DNA from 3 places in the Streptomyces sp. FXJ1.172 genome. Region 2 is predicted to be linked to each of the others. Evidence: riboswitches for the same ligand, from Rfam matches in the RefSeq annotation. Region 2 holds a riboswitch; each other region holds the start of a gene.

Region 1 (6,249 bases), 4.4 Mb from region 2:
CCGGGGAAGCGGTGGCCTGCGGCGAACGGCTCGCGGGTGTGCACCTCGAGCCGGACCGGGCGCTCCGGGACAGGACTCACCGGCCCGCCTTGTGAACCGTCGGGGAAGCGGAGCGCCAGCCCAACTCCGGTGCGATCAGGTGGCGTACGTCGTGCAGGATCTGTTCGTACTCCTCGCGATGGAACTCGTAGGGCAGCTCCAAGCGCAGCTCGGACACCTGCGTGAGGACGGGATCGGCCGCCAGCTGTTCCAGGATCTGTTCCGCGGTGCCGACCACGTCCGGGGCGAACAGGAACCGCTTCGGGCCCAGTGGCGCCAGGGTCTGCGGTTTCAGGGTGCGCTCGTGCCGACTGGCCGCGTAGTCCCGGTAACGGGCCCGGGTGGCCGCGTCGGCGCTGTCGAACGGCACGATCACCCGTCCGAGCGCTAGGCGCGCCGTCGGCCGGTCGTCGCCCAGGCCGCGCCGGTACTCGGAGAGCAGGTTCAGCTGGGCGGTGGTGAAGTCGTCGGTGTTCTCGCCGGAGACGATGTTGCCGGAGAGCAGGTTGAGACCGTTCTCGGCGGCCCAGCGGACCGAGCGCACGCTGCCTCCGCCGTACCAGACCCGCTCCACCAGACCCGGGTTGTGCGGCTGCAGCCGCGGCCGCTGGATGTTGCCCGGCGAGTGGATCACCGTGTCCGGGCCGCCGAGATAGTCGCCGCGCAGGTTGTCGACGAGGCGGGCGATCCTGCCGTACGACAGGTCGAAGCCTCGCCAGTCGCCGTCGTACACCAGGTCGCCGAGCAGTTCGGCGTGTGGCATGCCGGTGCTGAAGCCGACCTGGAGGCGGCCGCGGGACAGGACATCGGCAAGCGCCAGGTCTTCGGCCAGGCGGAAGGGGCTCTCGTAGCCGATCGGGATGACCGCGGTGCCCAGCTCGATCCGCTCGGTGCGCTGTCCGGCCGCGGCGAGGAATACGGCAGCTGAGCCGACGCCGTGTTCGAGGTGGCGCTGGCGGATCCAGGCGCCGTCGTAGCCGAGCCGTTCGCCGTACTCGAAGAGCTGGAGTGTCTCCTCCAGGCCGATGTACGGGTCGTCGTCGGCGAAGTTGCCCGGGGTGAGAAGGGCTAGTGAGGTGATGGTGGGTGTGCTCATGCGACCTTGGTCCTCAGCTCGTGGTGGTCTCGGCGCCGGGGGTGGGGACGCGGCCGCCGGGGATGGCCGCGAGCAGCTGTCGGGTGTACTCGTGGCGGGGGCTGGTGAACAGTTTCTCCGGCGGGCCTGTCTCGACGACGCGGCCGGCCCGCATGACGGCGACCTGGTGTGCGATCTGCCGTACGACGGCCAGGTCGTGCGAGATGAACAGGTACGCCACGCCCTGCGGCACGAGTACGGCTTCGACAAGCCGGTGCTATGTCCGGGTCGCCACGGGTGACGTTCCCCCAGGCCGCGTCGCAGACGCCGGACTGGAGCGTCGGCGCCAGCTGGGTGACCTGGAGCTGCTTGAGGGACACGTCGACACCGACGGCCTTGAGCTGCTGCTGGATCAGTTCCAACGCGGGCTGGTTGGTGGCCGAGTTGGGTATCCAGTCGATGGTCAGGCTCAGCTTCTTGCCGTCCTTGGTGCGGATGCCGTCGCTGCCGGTCTTCCAGCCGGCCGCGTCCAGCAGCGACTTGGCTTTGGCCGCGTCGGACGCCAGGTCGGAGGCGAGGCTGGTGTAGTCGGGTGTGGTGTGGGCGAGGACGCTGGTCGCCGGCTGGGTGCCGGTCGGGAACACGGTGTCCGCGATCTGCTGCCGGTCGACGGCGTACAGGGTCGCCTGGCGCACTCGCGCGTCCTTCAGGACCGGCCGTGAGTTGTTGAGGCCGAGACCGAACACGACGCCGGGGTTGGCCCGTCGCTGCAGGGTGACCTGACCGCCCTTGAGCGCCGTCTCGTTGGCCTTGCCGACGCTGCTGATCGCGTCGACCTGGCCGGACTGGAGGCCTCCGGCCCGTACGCTGCGGGGTCTCCCTCACGCTCGCCGACGACTCGATCCCCAGCGAATGGGTCGAAGTGGCCTGCAGGAACTGGGAGTTGGGCTGGCTGAACGTCACCTTGACGGTGAGCGGGTCGACTGCCGTGGTGCTCTTGACGCCGCTCAGGTAGCCCTCGGCGAGAGTCCCCAGGGCGCCGAGCTTCGGCACCGCGTCGAAGTTGTCCTTGACGGCCTGCGCGGTCAGCTTCGAGCCGTCGCTGAAGGTGACACCCGACCTCAGATGGAACGTGAACGTCGTGGCGTCGGAACTGACCTTCCAGCTCTTCGCCAGCCACGGCACGATCTTGGCGGTCTTCGGGTCCTGGTCCGTCAGGGAGTCCACGATCTGGCGCACCGAGTAGATGGTCTCGTTGCTGGCGACCTGCTGCGGATCCACGCAGCCGGCGTCCGAACCCACCGCGAAGGTCAGGGTGCCGCCGGACTTGGGCTGCCCGGCGCCGCTGCCGGAACCGCCGCCGCCGGAGCCGCAGGCGGTCAGCAGAACACTGGTGGTCACGACGGCGGTCAGTGCCGCCCACCGGGAGGTTCTGACATCGGAAAGTGCAGTCACGGAGGGCTTCTCCTGCTCGTGTCACCAGGCACGGATGTGGTGCAGGGCACGGCCGTGCGTGGGCGTGCGGCCCCGGCCGGCGCGACGCCGGTGCCGGGGGAGCGCTGTGCAGAGGGGGGATCAGAGCGAAAGGGGGGATCAAAGACAGACGGAGATCAGGCGCAGGCGGGTGCGGCGACGACAGGTGCCGTACTGCGACCAGCGGCGGGAAGGCCCGTCAGGCCTGACAGAGACAGCTCGTCGAGCGCTTGAGGTCGATGTGACGCCGGCGCGAGAGCCGGGAGAACACGGTGGTGCCGGCGAAGCGGGCGCTGAGGTCACCACCGTGCCGCATATCGGTCCTCCATATATCCGGCCCCGGTCACGGGTCACGCGCTTGCGGACATCATCGGTGATCCCGCCGGGCTTTCACCTGGAGCACCCCACCGCGTGGGAGGGTTGCCGGTCAGCGAGCCAGGGCTTGACGCTGACACTCAATGCCGTTCGTGATCGTACGGAGCGGTCTTGTCGGTACGTCAATGGCGCAAAAGGACGCCTTGTACGGGGAGTCGGGGCGAGAGTGCGCCCAGCTCAGGAGCCGCCGCGCTCGCGGGGGATCTTCTGGCCGGCTTCGATCGCCACCGGCAGCCGGTTCTCGGCTGGGGGCAGCGGGCAGGTGGCCAGGTCCGTGTAGGCGCACGGCAGGTTGGTGGCACGGTTGAAGTCCAGGACGACCGTACCGTCGGCGGCGGGCGGATCGAGGGCCAGGGCCCGGTTGGCGGCGTAGGTGGTGACCCCGGAGGTCTCGTCGGTGAACAGCACCATCAGCCGTCCCGCACCGTGGCCGGGGAACACGGTCAGCGACAGCGGGCGCCCGTCGAGTTCGAACTCGACTCTGCCCGGGGCGTCGTAGACATGCTCAAGGCCCTCGACCGCAGCGCCCACGGTGGTCGGCCGCGGAGTGTCGAAGGGGATGTAGCGGCCCGTCACGGCCCAGCGCGGGTCGGGGGCGTAGGCAGGCGTTCCGGTGAAAGCCGTGCGCAGCGGCGCGTCCGGGTGCCGGGGGCGCACGATGTCCTGGCCGCCGCGCCTGGCGACCTCGATGACGGCGTCTCCCCAGAGGGCGTCGACGCCGCCGCGCTCGGGAAGCACGCCGAAGCGGTGCTCGCCGCGCACCGGCGCCCCGTCGACGACCAATTCCTCGGCGTCGTCGAGGTCTACGACGACGCCTTCGGGGCCGGTGCGCCACGCGCCGGGCGCGTCCGGGAAGCGCTGGGGTCGGTCGTCGAGCCAGTGCAGGCCGGTGATCGCCAGGAACCCGTGAGGGGCGGCGAGCCGGGCCTCCTGGGCTCGGTACCACTCCAGCCAGGTCTCGGTGAAGGCGTGGAGGTCCGTGGTGGCGGCCTCGGTGGTCATGGGGAATCTCCTTTGTGCCGGGGGGCCTTCGGGCAGGGGATACAGGGGGTTGTCGAGCGGACGGGTGTACTCAGCCGGCCAGTTCGCCGAGGAGTCGCCAGGTGCGTCGGCGATCGGCTTCTCCCGCGATCTCGGTGCCCGAGAACACGACCTCGGTGGCGCCGGCGTCGCGGTAACGGCGTACCTCGGCCTCGACCGTCTTCTCGTCGCCGATCACGGCCAGGTCGGCGGCCCGCCCGCCGCCGGAGAGTTCGATGACTCGCGCGTAGGAGGGGATCTGTTCGTAGAAGGCGAGGTTCTGGGTGGCCTTGGCCCGCACCGCGTCGACATCGTCCGTGACCACGCCGGGCACCAGGGCCACGATCCTGGGCGCGGGGCGGCCTGCGGCCTCGGCCGCGGCGTTCAGGGCGGGCACGATGTGGTCCGCCAGGGCGCGCGGTCCTGCCAGATAGGGCAGGATTCCGTCGGCAAGCTCGCCGCTGGCCCGCAGAGCCTGCGGCCCCATCGCGGCGACGAGCAGGGGGACGCCGTTCTCGGCACCTGGTACCCGCGCCGGGATCGGTGTGGTGGCGGTGAGCAGCTCGCCGTGGAAGTCGGCCGTACCGGTCTTGGTCAACTGCCGCAGGGCGGTGAGGAATTCGCGCAGCCGGGCGATGGGTCGTTCGAAAGGCAGGCCGAAGCCCGTCTCCGTCAGCAGTTTCGTGCCCAGAGCCAGACCGAGGTGATAGCGGCCGTGGGTCGCGGCCTGGGCGGTCTGGGCCTGGCTGGAGACGAGCAGCGGGTGTCGACCGAAGACGGGGATAGCGGAGGTGCCGACCTGCAGTCCGGGCACCTCGCGCCCGACGATCCCCGCGAGCTGGGGTGAGTCCGCGCCGAAGGTCTGCCCGAACCAGGCCGACGTGACACCGAACTCGGCGGCTTCCCGGGCCAGTTGGACGGTGGCGTCGACCTGGTTCGGCGCGTCGGACGCGTTGAGCGCTACTCCAACAGTCATGTCAGTCAGAACGGGCGTCGTCCGAACCCGCATTCCGGTCGGCGTGTGACAGCTTCTTGTCAGTCATGTGTACAAGGGCCGGCTCGGAGGCTCAGCCCGCCTGTCGTCGGTCCGGTGCGGACCTGTGGGTGAGGGGTGCGCGCAGGCCGAGGTGCTCGCGCAGGGTGGTGCCGCTGTACTCGGTGCGGTAGATCCCGCGGTCCTGCAGCTCCGGGACGAGCAGGTCGACGATGTCGTCGAGGCCGTCTGGGATGAGGTAGGGCGTGACGTTGAAGCCGTCGATCGCGCCGTGCCGCACGAAGTGGGCGAACTTGTCGGCCAGGCCGGACGGGGTGCCGACGTGCCCGCGCTGTGGGCCGAGCGCGATGACGGTCTCGCGCAGCGACCAGCCGTGCGCCTCCGCCTTCGCCCGCCATTCGGCCACAACCGCGCGCGGGTCGGTGATGCGCCGGGCGCCGAAGGAGCCGTCGTTCTCGGTGACGACCGGATCCTCGTTGGGCAGCGGGCCGTCGGCGTCGCGGTCGGACAGGTCGATGCCCCACAGCAGTCCGGCGATCCCCAGCGCCGTGGCGGGTGTGACCTGCTGGAGCCGGATCCAGCGCTTCTTCTCCTGGGCCTCCTCCTCGGTGGCGCCGATGATGATCTCGGTGCCGGGCAGGATCCGCAGGTCGTCGTCGGGTCGGCCGACGGCGCGCAGACGGGTGCGTATGTCCTCGGCAAAGGCGAGTGCGTCGTCGAAGACGTTGCCGTGCGCGGAGAAGATGACGTCGGCGTTGCGGGCGGCGAAGTCGCGTCCCTCGCCGGAGTCACCGGCCTGGAAGATCACCGGGTGGCCCTGGGCGCTGCGCGGCAGGGTCGGGGCGAGGTCGACGTCGAACTGCGCTCCGCGGTGCCGTACTCGGTGTACGGCACCGGGCACCGACCATTCCCGTGCACCCGCGGAGTCGGCGATTGCTCCGTCCCCCCAGCCGTCCCACAACGCGCGGGCGACGGTGAGGAACTCCTCGGCGCGCCGATAGCGGTCGGCGTGGTCGAGGTAGCCGCCGCGGCGGAAGTTCGCGCCGGTCCAGGCGTTGTCCGTGGTCACCACGTTCCAGCCGGCGCGGCCCTCGGAGAGCAGGTCGAGTCCGGAGAGGCGGCGGGCCAGATCGGCGGGTTCGTTGAAGGTGGAGTTGGAGGTGGAGACCAGGCCGATCTGGTGGGTGACCGCGGCCAGCGCCGCGAGCTGGGTGATGGCGTCCGGCCGTCCGGCCACGTCGAGGTCATGGATTCTGCCGTCGACCTCGCGCAG
Region 2 (6,249 bases):
TGGTAGGACGCCCACTGCTGCCGGAACCGGGCGTCGAAGACCGGCTCCAGCGGGGTCTGGTACAGCATGTGGTGGACGAACCACAGCACCGAGTTGGCGATGCCGTTGTACGCCTCGGCGAAGACGTCCGGGTCGATGTCCAGCATCCGCACCCGCTGACCGCCGGTGTCCGCGGCCGGCAGCAGCCTGCCGTCCGCCCGCCGTACGGCCTCGCGGTCGCCGTCGCCCAGCGCGGCGCACACCCACACCGAGTCCGCGTCCGACCCGATGGCCGACAGCCCCGAGACCAGCCCGCCGCCGCCCCGCTTGGCGCGCAGCGAGCCCTCCCCCTCGTCGGGGGACACCGTGTACGAAACCGGGCCGCGATTGGACGCGACCAGCACCTCGGCACCGTGCGTGGAAGCCATGGTCCTCAACCTAGCCCAGCCCGGAAACGCTCAAACGTACGGCCACGCCGCCGTATACGACCCCGCGGCCGGTTCACGCCACCTTCCGCTCGGCATACTCCGCGATCTCCACCATCGGCGGCCGTTCCTCTGTGTCCACCGAGTAGGTGCGCGGTTCGAAGCCGTCCTCGCCCCGCTCGAACTGGGTCAGCGAGGGGCGCACCAGGTGGCCTCGGGCCAGCCGGAGCTGGGCGGTGCGGTAGATCGCCGCGGCCATCCGGCCGAGCGCCTGGCCGTCCTGGTGGCGGTGCTTGCGCACGCCGACGTCCACCTGGGCCAGCGCGTCGAGTCCCACCAGGTGCAGGGCGTCGACCAGCATGCCCAGCTCCACGCCGTAACCGACGGGGAAGGGCAGCTGTTCCAGCAGGCCGCGGCGGGCCGCGTACTCGCCGCCGAGCGGCTGCACGAACCCGGCCAGCTGCGGCCAGTGCATGTTCAGCAGCGGGCGGGCCATCAGCTCGGTGACCCGGCCGCCCTGCCCCGCGGCAGCCGGGCCCAAGGCGTGCCCGTCGGACACCGTGAGCGGGCGGTCGTACATGGCCTTGACGAGGGCCACCTCGGGGTCGGTGAGCAGCGGGCCGACGATTCCGGAGACGAAGTCCGAGGAGAACTCCCTCAGGTCCGCGTCGATGAAACAGATGATGTCCCCGGCGGTGACGAGGAGAGAGCGCCACAGGACCTCACCCTTGCCGGGGACGGCCGGAATGCGGGGCAGGATCTCGTCACGGTGAACGACCCGCGCGCCCGCGGCGGCGGCGACCTCGGAGGTGCGGTCGGTGGAGCCGGAGTCGACGACGACGATCTCGTCGACGAGCGGGACCTCTTCCACGAGGTCGCGGCGGATGGCCGTGACGATGTCGCCGACGGTCTCCTCCTCGTTGAGCGCGGGCAGCACGACGCTGATCGTCTGGCCCGTGCGCTGCTTGGCGGCCACGATCCGGTGCAGCGGGCGGTCGGTCACGGACCAGGAGCGGGTGGCCAGCCAGCGTTCGACTTCTTCCAGCACGGTCTGCGACTCCTCACTGTTCGTGATCACATGGGGTCACGGTGTGATCCATCTCGCGGTTCGGACGACTATCTCAACTGTCGTGGCCGTCGGTTACAGTCTTGAACAACGCCGATGACCATCGCATGTCGGGGGTCGCGCGCGTTCCACAACCGCATACAGCTCATCCAGAGGGGCAGAGGGAAACGGCCCGGTGAAGCCCCGGCAACCCTCCAGCCGGTCTCGTCTTTTCACAAGCGAGGCTCCCGGCTAGGGAAGGTGCCAAATCCGTCTCGCGGCGAGATGCGCCGTGAGGAAGATGAGGAGAAAGGGCCTCGCCTCCATGGCTGTGCAGACAGTTGCAAGTTCCAGCACCTCCACCGTCGACCTCGGTCCCGCCGTGGCGCTGAGCTGTCGCGAGTGCGGTCACCGTGTCCCGCTCGGCCCGGTCTTCGCGTGCGAGGAGTGTTTCGGCCCGCTGGAGGCCGCCTACGACTTCTCCGGCTACGACACCGAGGAACTGCGCCGGCGGGTCGCATCGGGCCCGGCGAACATCTGGCGGTACGCGCCCCTGCTGCCCGTCCCGGCGGACGTGGCCGACAAGCCGAACCTGAACCCCGGCTGGACCAAGCTCGTCAAGGCCGACAACCTCGCCCGCGAACTCGGCGTCACCGGCGGGCTGTTCGTGAAGGACGACTCCGGCAACCCGACGCACTCCTTCAAGGACCGCGTCGTCGCCCAGGCGCTGGAGGCCGCGCGCGCCTTCGGCTTCACCACCCTGTCCTGCTCCTCCACGGGCAACCTGGCCGGTGCCGTCGGCGCCGCCGCGGCCCGCGCCGGCTTCCGCTCCTGCGTGTTCATCCCGCACGACCTGGAGCAGGGCAAGGTCGTCATGGCCGCGGTCTACGGCGGCGAGCTGGTCGGCATCGAGGGCAACTACGACGACGTCAACCGCTTCTGCTCCGAGCTGATCGGCGACCCGGCCGGCGAGGGCTGGGGCTTCGTCAACGTCAACCTGCGGCCGTACTACGCGGAGGGCTCCAAGACCCTCGCGTACGAGATCTGCGAGCAGCTCGGCTGGCGGCTGCCCGACCAGATCGTGATCCCGATCGCCTCCGGCTCCCAGCTCACGAAGATCGACAAGGGTCTGAAGGAACTGATCGAGCTGGGCCTGGTCGAGGACAGGCCGTACAAGATCTTCGGTGCGCAGGCCGAGGGCTGCTCGCCGGTGTCCGCCGCCTTCAAGGCCGGGCACGACGTGGTCCGCCCGCAGAAGCCGAACACCATCGCCAAGTCCCTCGCCATCGGCAACCCGGCCGACGGGCCGTACGTGCTGGACATCGCGCGCCGCACCGGCGGTGCGGTGGAGGACGTGACCGACGGGGAAGTCGTCGACGCGATCAAGCTGCTGGCCCGCACCGAGGGCATCTTCGCCGAGACGGCGGGCGGTGTGACGGTCGGCGTCACCCGCAAGCTGATCAAGGACGGCGTCCTGGACCCGACGAAGACCACGGTGGTCCTCAACACCGGCGACGGCCTGAAGACGCTGGACGCCGTGGCCGGCACGGGTCTGACCGCCACCATCCGCCCGACCCTGGACTCCTTCCGAGAGGCTGGCCTCGCATGAGCGTGACCGTTCGCATCCCCACCATCCTGCGCACCTACACCGGCGGCCAGGCCGAGGTCGCCGCCGAGGGGGCGACCCTCGCCGAGGTCATCGCGGACCTGGAGAAGAACCACACCGGTATCTCCGCCCGCGTGCTGGACGACCAGGGCAAGCTGCGCCGGTTCGTCAACGTCTACGTCAACGACGACGACGTCCGCTTCGAACAGGGCCTCGAGACGGCGACCCCCGAGGGCGCCGGTGTCTCCATCATTCCGGCGGTCGCCGGCGGCTGATTGATACCCTCGGTAACCGCGGTTACCGATTGTTCATCGAATGGCCTCCTCCGTGAGAGAAACGGAGGGGGCCATTCAGTGTGATTGAGCGCGGTACAGTTGGGGAACGCGTTCCGAGCCCGAAGGTCACAGGCCCCGGATTCCTCACCGCGGGCCCGATAAGAAGCAGCCAAAGTGTGCGGGCTTTCTGCGGCTTTCGTTCCATTTTGTACAGCCCGACTTGCCCTGAATTCAGCCGAAGTTTAGGCAGATTCCGGACTGGGCTCGTCCAGATTTCTCGTCCGATTGACCTGTTGCAGACGGCAGTTGGACAGATACATTCAGCCGCGGTCGACGCGTTCCGGCGCACGCCCCCGACCAATGGGGGGTGAGGTCTGACCCGGGTCCGCGAAGTGTGGATCTGTGCAAGGGCCAGTAATAGGGGAGTTAGGCATGGCTCAGGGCACCGTCAAGTGGTTCAACGCGGAGAAGGGGTACGGCTTCATCGCGGTCGACGGTGGTGCGGACGTCTTCGTCCACTACAGCGCCATTCAGATGGACGGCTACCGCACCCTGGAAGAGGGCCAGCGGGTGGAGTTCGAGATCTCGCAGGGCCAGAAGGGCCCGCAGGCCGACATGGTTCGCCTCAGCGCCTGAACGTTTCTTGTCCGAAGGGCCCGCACCTCGCAGGGGTGCGGGCCCTTCGCCGTCCCCGGGCCTCTGTTCGCGGGCGGCTGACGGCCCCTGCCGGACGGCGAGAGGCGCTTGCACTCGACCATGCCGAGTGCTAATCATTGCGTTAGCACTCTGAAGGTGAGAGTGACAAAGAAGGACCGGGTCGGTGAGGCCCGCAGGCCATGTGGGGCAAGGAACCACAGGCCGGCGAGCCGTCCGTCGCGGGCGCGGGCGCGGTCCGAAGGAATCACCCCCAGTCCTGGAGGGACCACTTCACATGGCCAAGATCATCGCGTTCGACGAGGAGGCGCGGCGCGGCCTCGAGCGCGGCATGAACCAGCTCGCGGACGCCGTCAAGGTGACGCTCGGCCCCAAGGGTCGCAACGTCGTCCTCGAGAAGAAGTGGGGCGCCCCCACGATCACCAACGATGGTGTCTCCATCGCCAAGGAGATCGAGCTCGAGGACCCGTACGAGAAGATCGGCGCCGAGCTGGTCAAGGAAGTCGCCAAGAAGACGGACGACGTCGCCGGTGACGGTACGACCACCGCGACCGTGCTCGCCCAGGCCCTGGTCAAGGAAGGCCTGCGCAACGTCGCCGCCGGTGCCAACCCGATGGCTCTGAAGCGCGGTATCGAGAAGGCCGTCGAGGCCGTCTCCGCCGCCCTGCTGGAGCAGGCGAAGGACGTCGAGACCAAGGAGCAGATCGCCTCCACCGCGTCCATCTCCGCCGCCGACACCCAGATCGGCGAGCTGATCGCCGAGGCCATGGACAAGGTCGGCAAGGAAGGCGTCATCACCGTCGAGGAGAGCAACACCTTCGGTCTGGAGCTGGAGCTCACCGAGGGCATGCGCTTCGACAAGGGCTACATCTCCGCCTACTTCGCGACCGACATGGAGCGCATGGAGGCGTCGCTCGAGGACCCGTACATCCTCATCGCCAACTCCAAGATCGGCTCCGTCAAGGACCTGCTCCCGCTCCTGGAGAAGGTCATGCAGTCGGGCAAGCCGCTGCTGATCATCGCCGAGGACGTCGAGGGCGAGGCCCTGTCGACCCTGGTCGTCAACAAGATCCGCGGCACCTTCAAGTCCGTCGCCGTCAAGGCCCCGGGCTTCGGTGACCGCCGCAAGGCCATGCTCGGCGACATCGCCATCCTCACGGGCGGCGAGGTCATCTCCGAGGAGGTCGGCCTCAAGCTGGAGAACGCGACCCTGGACCTCCTCGGCCGCGCCCGCAAGGTCGTCATCACCAAGGACGAGACCACCATCGTCGACGGTGCCGGCTCCTCGGAGCAGGTCAACGGTCGCGTGAACCAGATCCGCGCCGAGATCGAGAACAGCGACTCGGACTACGACCGCGAGAAGCTGCAGGAGCGCCTGGCGAAGCTCGCCGGCGGTGTCGCGGTCATCAAGGCCGGCGCCGCCACCGAGGTGGAGCTGAAGGAGCGCAAGCACCGCATCGAGGACGCCGTGCGCAACGCCAAGGCGGCCGTCGAGGAGGGCATCGTCGCCGGTGGTGGCGTGGCCCTGCTGCAGGCCTCCGGTGTCTTCGAGAAGCTGGAACTCGAGGGTGACGAGGCGACCGGCGCCAACGCCGTGAAGCTCGCGCTCGAGGCCCCGCTGAAGCAGATCGCCGTCAACGGTGGTCTCGAGGGCGGCGTCGTCGTGGAGAAGGTGCGCAACCTGACCGTCGGTCACGGTCTGAACGCCGCCACCGGCGAGTACGTCGACATGATCGCCGAGGGCATCATCGACCCGGCGAAGGTGACCCGTTCCGCGCTGCAGAACGCCGCCTCCATCGCCGCGCTGTTCCTCACCACCGAGGCCGTCATCGCCGACAAGCCGGAGAAGGCCGCCGCGGCCGCTCCGGGCGGCATGCCGGGCGGTGACATGGACTTCTGATCGACCTGACGGCCGATCGCGTCCTTACCGAGGGCGGCACCCCCTGTCGTGAGGCAGGGGGTGCCGCCCTCGGGCGTTTCCGGGGTGGCGTGCATCACACAAGGGCGGACCGCGGTCCCGGAATGTGGGGCGGCGCATAGGCGGTTACTTAAAGAGCTGCAACAATGCGCGAACACATACCGGCCGGTTGGCACCCGCCGACCGCACACCACCGCACTCACGAGGAGCCCCCCACGTGACCGCCACGCCCTCCGCCTCCCGCGCGGCCCAGATCCTGTCCCGCCCGATCACGCTCAACGGCCTCACCGTCCCCAACCGGATCGTGATGGCGCCGATGACCCGGATGTTCTCCCCGGGCGGCATCC
Region 3 (6,249 bases), 1.5 Mb from region 2:
GCATGTTCACCGGCTTCACCGGTTACTCGCTGCCGGACGACCTGCTCTCCGGCACCGGTGTCCGTTTCATGGAGGGCGCGATCCTGTCCGTGCCGATCATCGGCACGTACCTGTCGTTCTTCCTCTTCGGCGGTCAGTTCCCCGGCCACGACTTCGTCGCCCGGTTCTACTCGATCCACATCCTGCTGCTGCCCGGCATCATGCTCGGCCTGATGGTCGCGCACCTGATCCTGGTCTTCTTCCACAAGCACACGCAGTTCGCGGGTCCGGGCAAGTCCGAGAAGAACGTCGTCGGCATGCCGCTGCTGCCGGTCTACATGGCCAAGGCCGGAGGCTTCTTCTTCCTGGTCTTCGGCGTCATCGCGGCCATCGCGGCGGTCGCCCAGATCAACCCGATCTGGGCCATGGGCCCCTACCGTCCGGACCAGGTGTCCACCGGCGCCCAGCCCGACTGGTACATGGGCTTCGCCGAGGGTCTGATCCGCTTCATGCCGGGCTGGGAGGTCAACATCTGGGGTCACACGCTCGTCCTGGGCGTGTTCATCCCGCTGGTCCTCTTCCCGCTGGTCCTGGCGGCGATCGCGGTCTACCCGTTCATCGAGTCGTGGGTCACCGGCGACAAGAGCGAGCACCACATCCTGGACCGCCCGCGCAACGCCCCGACCCGTACCGCGTTCGGTGTCGCCTGGGTGACGATCTACATGATCACCCTGGTCGGCGGCGGCAACGACCTGTGGGCCACGCACTTCCACCTGTCGATCAACGCCGTGACCTGGTTCGTCCGGATCTTCTTCTTCGCCGGCCCGGTCATCGCGTTCATCGTCACCAAGCGGATCTGCCTCGGCCTGCAGCGCCGCGACCGCGACAAGGTGCTGCACGGTCGCGAGACCGGCATCATCAAGCGGCTGCCGCACGGTGAGTTCATCGAGGTGCACGAGCCGCTCAGCCAGGAGCAGCTGCACACGCTCACCGCGCACAAGCAGTACGAGCCGGCCCAGATCGGCCCGGCGGTCGACGAGAACGGTGTCCAGCGCAAGGTGCCGACCTCGGAGAAGCTGCGGGTGAAGATGTCCAACGCCTACTACGGCGAGGACAGCCAGATCCCGAAGCCGACCGTCGACGAATACAAGGAGATCACGAGCGGCCACGGCCACCACTGATCCCCGCGTCGCCACGCCACGCTGAAGGGCCCCGTCCGGCTTACGGACGGGGCCCTTCGCCCTGTCCTGGGGCCGATAAGGTGGCATCACCACTGGTTTCGACCCAGTGGTCTCGCAGGTACGACACCCAGGAGCGGCTATGAGCGCTGTGACCCCCGCTGGAGGCGACACCACGGCGGGCCGCTCCTGGCCCGCCCTGCTGAACGGCCTGCTCAGCGGCCATGACCTGTCCGCCGACGACACCGCGTGGGCGATGGACCGGATCATGCGCGGCGAGGCGACCGACGCGCAGATCGCCGGCTTCGCGGTGGCGCTGCGGGCCAAGGGGCAGACGGTGGAAGAGATCACCGGTCTGGTCCGCACGATGTACGAGCACGCGAACGTGATCGAGGTGCCCGGCCGGACCGTCGACATCGTCGGCACCGGCGGCGACGGGGCGCGGACGGTGAACATCTCCACGATGTCGTCGCTGGTCGTCGCCGGCACGGGCGCCAAGGTGGTCAAGCACGGCAACCGCGCCGCCTCCTCCGCCTCCGGATCCTCCGACGTCCTCGAGAAGCTCGGCGTCAACCTCGACCTCACGCCCCGGCGGGTGGCCGAGGTCGCCGAGGAGGCCGGCATCACCTTCTGCTTCGCGGTGAAGTTCCACCCCGCGCTGCGCCATGTGGGCGCCGCCCGCGGCCAGTTGGGCATCCGCACGGTGTTCAACCTGCTCGGTCCGCTGACCAACCCGGCGAAGGTACGGGCCCAGGCGGTCGGCGTGGCCGTGGCGCAGGAGGCGCCGATCGTCGCGGGCGTGCTCGCCGGGCGCGGCAACTCCGCGCTGGTCTTCCGGGGCGACGACGGCCTGGACGAGCTGACGACGACGTCCACCTCCCGGGTCTGGGTCGTCCGGGACGGCAAGGTCACCGAGGAGGTCTTCGACCCGCGCGAGGTCGGCCTCGGCCTCGTCCCCGTGGAGGCCCTGCGCGGCGGCGACCCGGCCCACAACGCGGACGTGGCCCGCCGGCTGCTCGAGGGCGAGCCGGGTCCGGTCCGCGACGCCGTCCTGCTCAATTCCGCGGCGGCCCTGGTCGCGCTGCACCCGGCGGACGCCCCGCTCGCCGAGCAGCTGCGCGCCGGCATGGTCCGGGCCGCCGAGTCGATCGACTCGGGCGCGGCGAAGCGGGCGCTGGAGCGCTGGGTGGCGGCGACCAACGCATAGCGGTCACCGGCGTCACCGACGGGCGTCCCGCGATCCGGACTCGGGTTGCGGGACGCCGATCATCTGACGTAGTTTCCTGGACCAGGTCATGAGTGACAGTCATGAGGCCCCGGCCGACTGTCCGGCAACCCTCCGTCCGTGGCGGGGTGCCCCGGGTGAAGACCAGGCCGTGGGCAGCGAGGTCCACGGCAAGCGCGGACCCCTCGAGAGCCAGGGGTCCTGGTCGTCGAGGAGCCTTCCGTGAGCAAGCGAATGCGATAGGGCCGCCGAGCCCCGCCTCCGCACACCCTTCTTCTCTTCTTTCCGTACGCCTTCTGTGCCGTACGTTCTCACGGGAGTTCACCCATGTCTGTCTTCACCGCTGCCGCCGACCAGTCCGTATGTGCCCCGCTGGCCGTTCTGGGCCGGGATGTCACCGTTCCGCTCGTCACCGGCGGCGAGGTCACCTACGCCGCCCTCGACTACGCGGCCAGCGCCCCCGCCCTGCAGCGCGTCTGGGACGACGTGGCCGCCTACGCGCCGTACTACGGCAGCGTCCACCGCGGCGCCGGCTACCTCTCCCAGCTCTCCACCGACCTGTTCGAGAACGCCCGCGCGACGGTCGCCCGCTTCCTCGGCTGCCGCGCCGACGACCAGGTGGTCTTCACCCGCTCGACGACGGACTCCCTCAACCTGCTCGCCCGCGCCCTCCCCGCCGGCTGCCAGGTCTTCGTCTTCGAGACCGAGCACCACGCCTCGCTGCTGCCCTGGCAGGACGCGAAGGTCACCTACCTGAACGCCCCGCGCACCCCGCGCCAGGCCGTCGAGACCCTGGAGCGGGCCCTCGCCGACCGCGACCCGCACGGCCCGGCGCTGGTCTGCGTCACCGGTGCCTCCAACGTCACCGGCGAGCTGTGGCCGGTGCGCGAGCTGGCCGCCGCCGCGCACGCCCATGGCGCCCGGATCGTCCTGGACGCCGCCCAGCTGGCCCCGCACCACCCGGTGGACGTCCGGGACCTGGACGTCGACTGGGTCGCCTTCTCCGGGCACAAGCTGTACGCCCCCTTCGGCTCCGGTGTCCTCGCGGGCCGCGCCGACTGGCTGCGCGCGGCCGAGCCGTACCTCGCGGGCGGCGGTGCCAGCCGCAAGGTCACCCGGCGTCCGGACGGGGGAGTGGCCGTGGAGTGGCACGAGAGCGCCGCCCGGCACGAGGCGGGTTCCCCGAACGTCATCGGCGCCTATTCCATCGCCTCGGCGTGCAAGGCGCTCACCGAGGCCGGCTGGGACGGCCTGGTCGCCCGCGAGCGGCAGCTGATCGCCCGGGTCCGCGCGGGCCTGGCCGAGGTCCCGCAGGTGAAGGTGCTGTCCCTGTTCGGCGACGACGCCCCGCGGGTCGGCGTGATCTCCTTCGTGGTGGAGGGCTGGAACAGCTCCCACTTCGCCGCCGCGCTCTCCGCCGAGTACGGCATCGGCGTCCGCGACGGCCTCTTCTGCGCCCACCCCCTGGTCCGCACCCTGCTGGGCAGCGACCCGCAGACCCAGGGCGAGTGCGGCGCCCCGGAGGCGGCCCCGGGCGAGAAGTCCCTCAACGCCATCCGCGTGAGCTTCGGCGCGGGCACCCCCGACGAGCACGTCGAGCGCTTCGTGAACGCCGTGCGGGAACTGGTGACCGAGGGTGCGAAGTGGACGTACCGCACGGAGGACGGCCGCTGCGTGCCTGCCGTGTGAGCCGGCCCCCCGTCGAGGAGCGGGTCGAGGCGGTTTTCAGCCGGTCAGGAGTCCAGCCCGATCGCGAAGGCCGCCTCGAGGTCGTGCTGGGAGTAGGTACGGAACGCCACGTGCGTGTCCGTGCCCTCCACACCGGGGATCTTGCTGATCCGCCCCGGGATGACCTCGGCGAGATCCTCGTGCCGGCCCACCCGGACCATCGCGATCAAGTCGTACGTACCGGTGACGGAGAAAACCTCGCTCACCGAGTCCAGCGAAGCGATCTGCTCCGCGATCTCGGGGATCCGGTCCACGCTGGTCTTGATGAGGACGATCGCGGTGATCACGGCTGGTTCTCTCCCTCGGGTGCCGGAGCTGCGGTGCACTTCACTCTAGTCCCACGCCCGTAACGCACCCACGCGTAGACGAAGCCCAGCCCGAACCCCACCAGGTGCGCCAGATACGCCACCCCGGGCCCGTCGGAGGCCTGCTCCGCCGCCGCCCACTGCACCGCCGCCCAGAACGGCAGCACGACCCAGGCGGGGAACCGCAGCGGCAGGAAGAGCAGGAACGGCAGCAGGCTGGTCACGCGGGCCCGGGGGAACAGGAAGAGGAACGCGCCGAGGACCGCCGAGATCGCCCCGGACGCGCCCACCAGCGACTCCTCGGACGAGGTGTTGGCGGCCGCGTAGCCCAGCAGGGCCAGGTAGCCGCAGCCGGTGTAGAAGAGGGTGAACTCGACCCGGCCCATCCGCTCCTCGGTCATCGCCCCGAAGACGAAGAGGAAGAGCATGTTGCCGAGCAGGTGCACCCAGCTGCCGTGCACGAACAGCGCCGTGGCGGGCGTGAGGACCTCGCGGGCCGGTCCGTCGAACAGCTCGGCCGGCACCACGCCCCAGTGCCGGAAGTAGGCCCGCTGGGCGGTGGCGAGCGCCTCCCCGGTGCCGTAGCCGGGGGTGAGCCCGGAGGCCGGGCCGAGGACGAAGAGCAGGCAGCACAGGGCGATGAGGCCATGGGTGATGGGTGCCGATGTGCTCCGGACCGCTCTGAGGGTCCTGCCGGTCGCCGTGCTCAGCTGGCTGATCATGAACACAGAGCATGACGTAACGGGACGCATGCCGACAGACCGCCTCGCCGTCGTGGACGGACGGGCGGTGAGTCCCCGGCAGGCCGTAGGGTTACGGCCACACGCGTCGGCCGGCGACGTGGAGGAGCGAACGAGAAGGAAGCGGACTGCCACGATGACGGTTCCCCTGCCGACCGCGACCACCCGGTGGCGCTGCACCCTGTGCGGCAACCTGACCCGGTTCGACGTGACCCGTTCGTCGAAGGTCGTCGAGTACGTCCATCTCGATCTGGCCGGTGAGCCGAAGGTGGAGGAGCGCGAGGTGGTCAGTGAGACCATCGAATCGGTGCGCTGCCGCTGGTGCAACGCGGTGGACCAGGTGGAACTCGTGGACAGGCCGGGCATCGACTCCTGAGCGGAGCGGCTCGCAGAGACATTGGGGTGTGACGGATGGTGGAGACCGCAGGCGGGGGGCCGGGCGACGGCACCGCTGAGGTGCTTGACCGTCCGCTGCCCGACGGCGTGCGCCGGCGGGTCGTGCAGATCGTCTCGGACGGCTTCGGCGGACTGACCCTGACCGAACTGCCCGCCCAGCTCAGGCAGTACGCCCGGTTCGCCCCCAACCGCCGGGCAAAGTTCGCCGGGAACGCGATGGCGGCGGCGCTGGAGACCGATGCGCTGTTCCGGCAGCGGATCGGGGAGAAGCTCAGAGAGGCGCAGCCGGAACTCACCGGCGCCCTCGACTCAGGCTCCCCGCCCCCGGCCGCGGACCCGCTCGACGTGGCGGCCGCGGCCTACGTACTGCGCCCGGCGGGCTGGGTGAAGCTGGTCGCCGCGGCCGGCGAGGAGGCCCAGCGCGCGGACGCCGAGCGGGCGGACGAGGAGAGCCGGGCCGAGCTGGAGCGGCTGCGCGCGGAGCTGGCGCAGTCCCGCGAGCACACCCGCGCCGAGGCCGAACGGCTGCGCGCGGAGCTGGAGTCGGCGAAGAAGGAAGCGGAATCGCTTCACCGCAAGCTCCGTGCCGCCCTCAGCGACGTCAAGCGCGGCGAGGCGGCGCTGCGCAAGGCGCAGGGCGAGATGGACGCCGTACGGGCCGAGGCGCAGACGCAGGTGTCGGCTGCCGAGAGCGAGTC

The links. Region 2 has a riboswitch for S-adenosylmethionine ahead of thrC (threonine synthase). Riboswitches for the same ligand answer to the same signal wherever they lie in the genome.
Region 1: linked by a shared signal. The riboswitch ahead of A6P39_RS03840 (putative leader peptide) and the one ahead of thrC (threonine synthase) in region 2 are both predicted to bind S-adenosylmethionine.
Region 3: linked by a shared signal. The riboswitch ahead of A6P39_RS30015 (aminotransferase class V-fold PLP-dependent enzyme) and the one ahead of thrC (threonine synthase) in region 2 are both predicted to bind S-adenosylmethionine.

What each region holds. Positions count from the first base shown of each region.
Region 1 covers NZ_CP119133.2:777,065-783,313, reverse strand. Annotated here, with positions in the region: gene A6P39_RS03855 (LLM class flavin-dependent oxidoreductase) at 77-1,135, opposite strand; partial or broken gene A6P39_RS03850 (ABC transporter ATP-binding protein) at 1,149-1,358, opposite strand; partial or broken gene A6P39_RS03845 (ABC transporter substrate-binding protein) at 1,393-2,569, opposite strand; gene A6P39_RS03840 (putative leader peptide) at 2,787-2,903, opposite strand; SAM riboswitch class IV at 2,937-3,050, opposite strand; gene A6P39_RS03835 (DUF1684 domain-containing protein) at 3,140-3,964, opposite strand; gene A6P39_RS03830 (LLM class F420-dependent oxidoreductase) at 4,035-4,958, opposite strand; gene A6P39_RS03825 (NtaA/DmoA family FMN-dependent monooxygenase) at 5,050-6,249, opposite strand, start outside.
Region 2 covers NZ_CP119133.2:5,219,039-5,225,287, forward strand. Annotated here, with positions in the region: gene A6P39_RS23345 (alpha,alpha-trehalose-phosphate synthase (UDP-forming)) at 1-407, opposite strand, end outside; gene A6P39_RS23350 (glucosyl-3-phosphoglycerate synthase) at 481-1,452, opposite strand; SAM riboswitch class I at 1,613-1,757, shown strand; gene thrC (threonine synthase) at 1,775-3,058, shown strand; gene A6P39_RS23360 (MoaD/ThiS family protein) at 3,055-3,330, shown strand; gene A6P39_RS23365 (cold-shock protein) at 3,763-3,966, shown strand; gene groL (chaperonin GroEL) at 4,262-5,884, shown strand; gene A6P39_RS23375 (NADH:flavin oxidoreductase) at 6,120-6,249, shown strand, end outside.
Region 3 covers NZ_CP119133.2:6,688,818-6,695,066, forward strand. Annotated here, with positions in the region: gene qcrB (cytochrome bc1 complex cytochrome b subunit) at 1-1,160, shown strand, start outside; gene trpD (anthranilate phosphoribosyltransferase) at 1,300-2,364, shown strand; SAM riboswitch class IV at 2,449-2,565, shown strand; gene A6P39_RS30015 (aminotransferase class V-fold PLP-dependent enzyme) at 2,710-4,071, shown strand; gene A6P39_RS30020 (Lrp/AsnC family transcriptional regulator) at 4,116-4,397, opposite strand; gene A6P39_RS30025 (rhomboid family intramembrane serine protease) at 4,394-5,137, opposite strand; gene A6P39_RS30030 (hypothetical protein) at 5,292-5,531, shown strand; gene A6P39_RS30035 (NYN domain-containing protein) at 5,567-6,249, shown strand, end outside.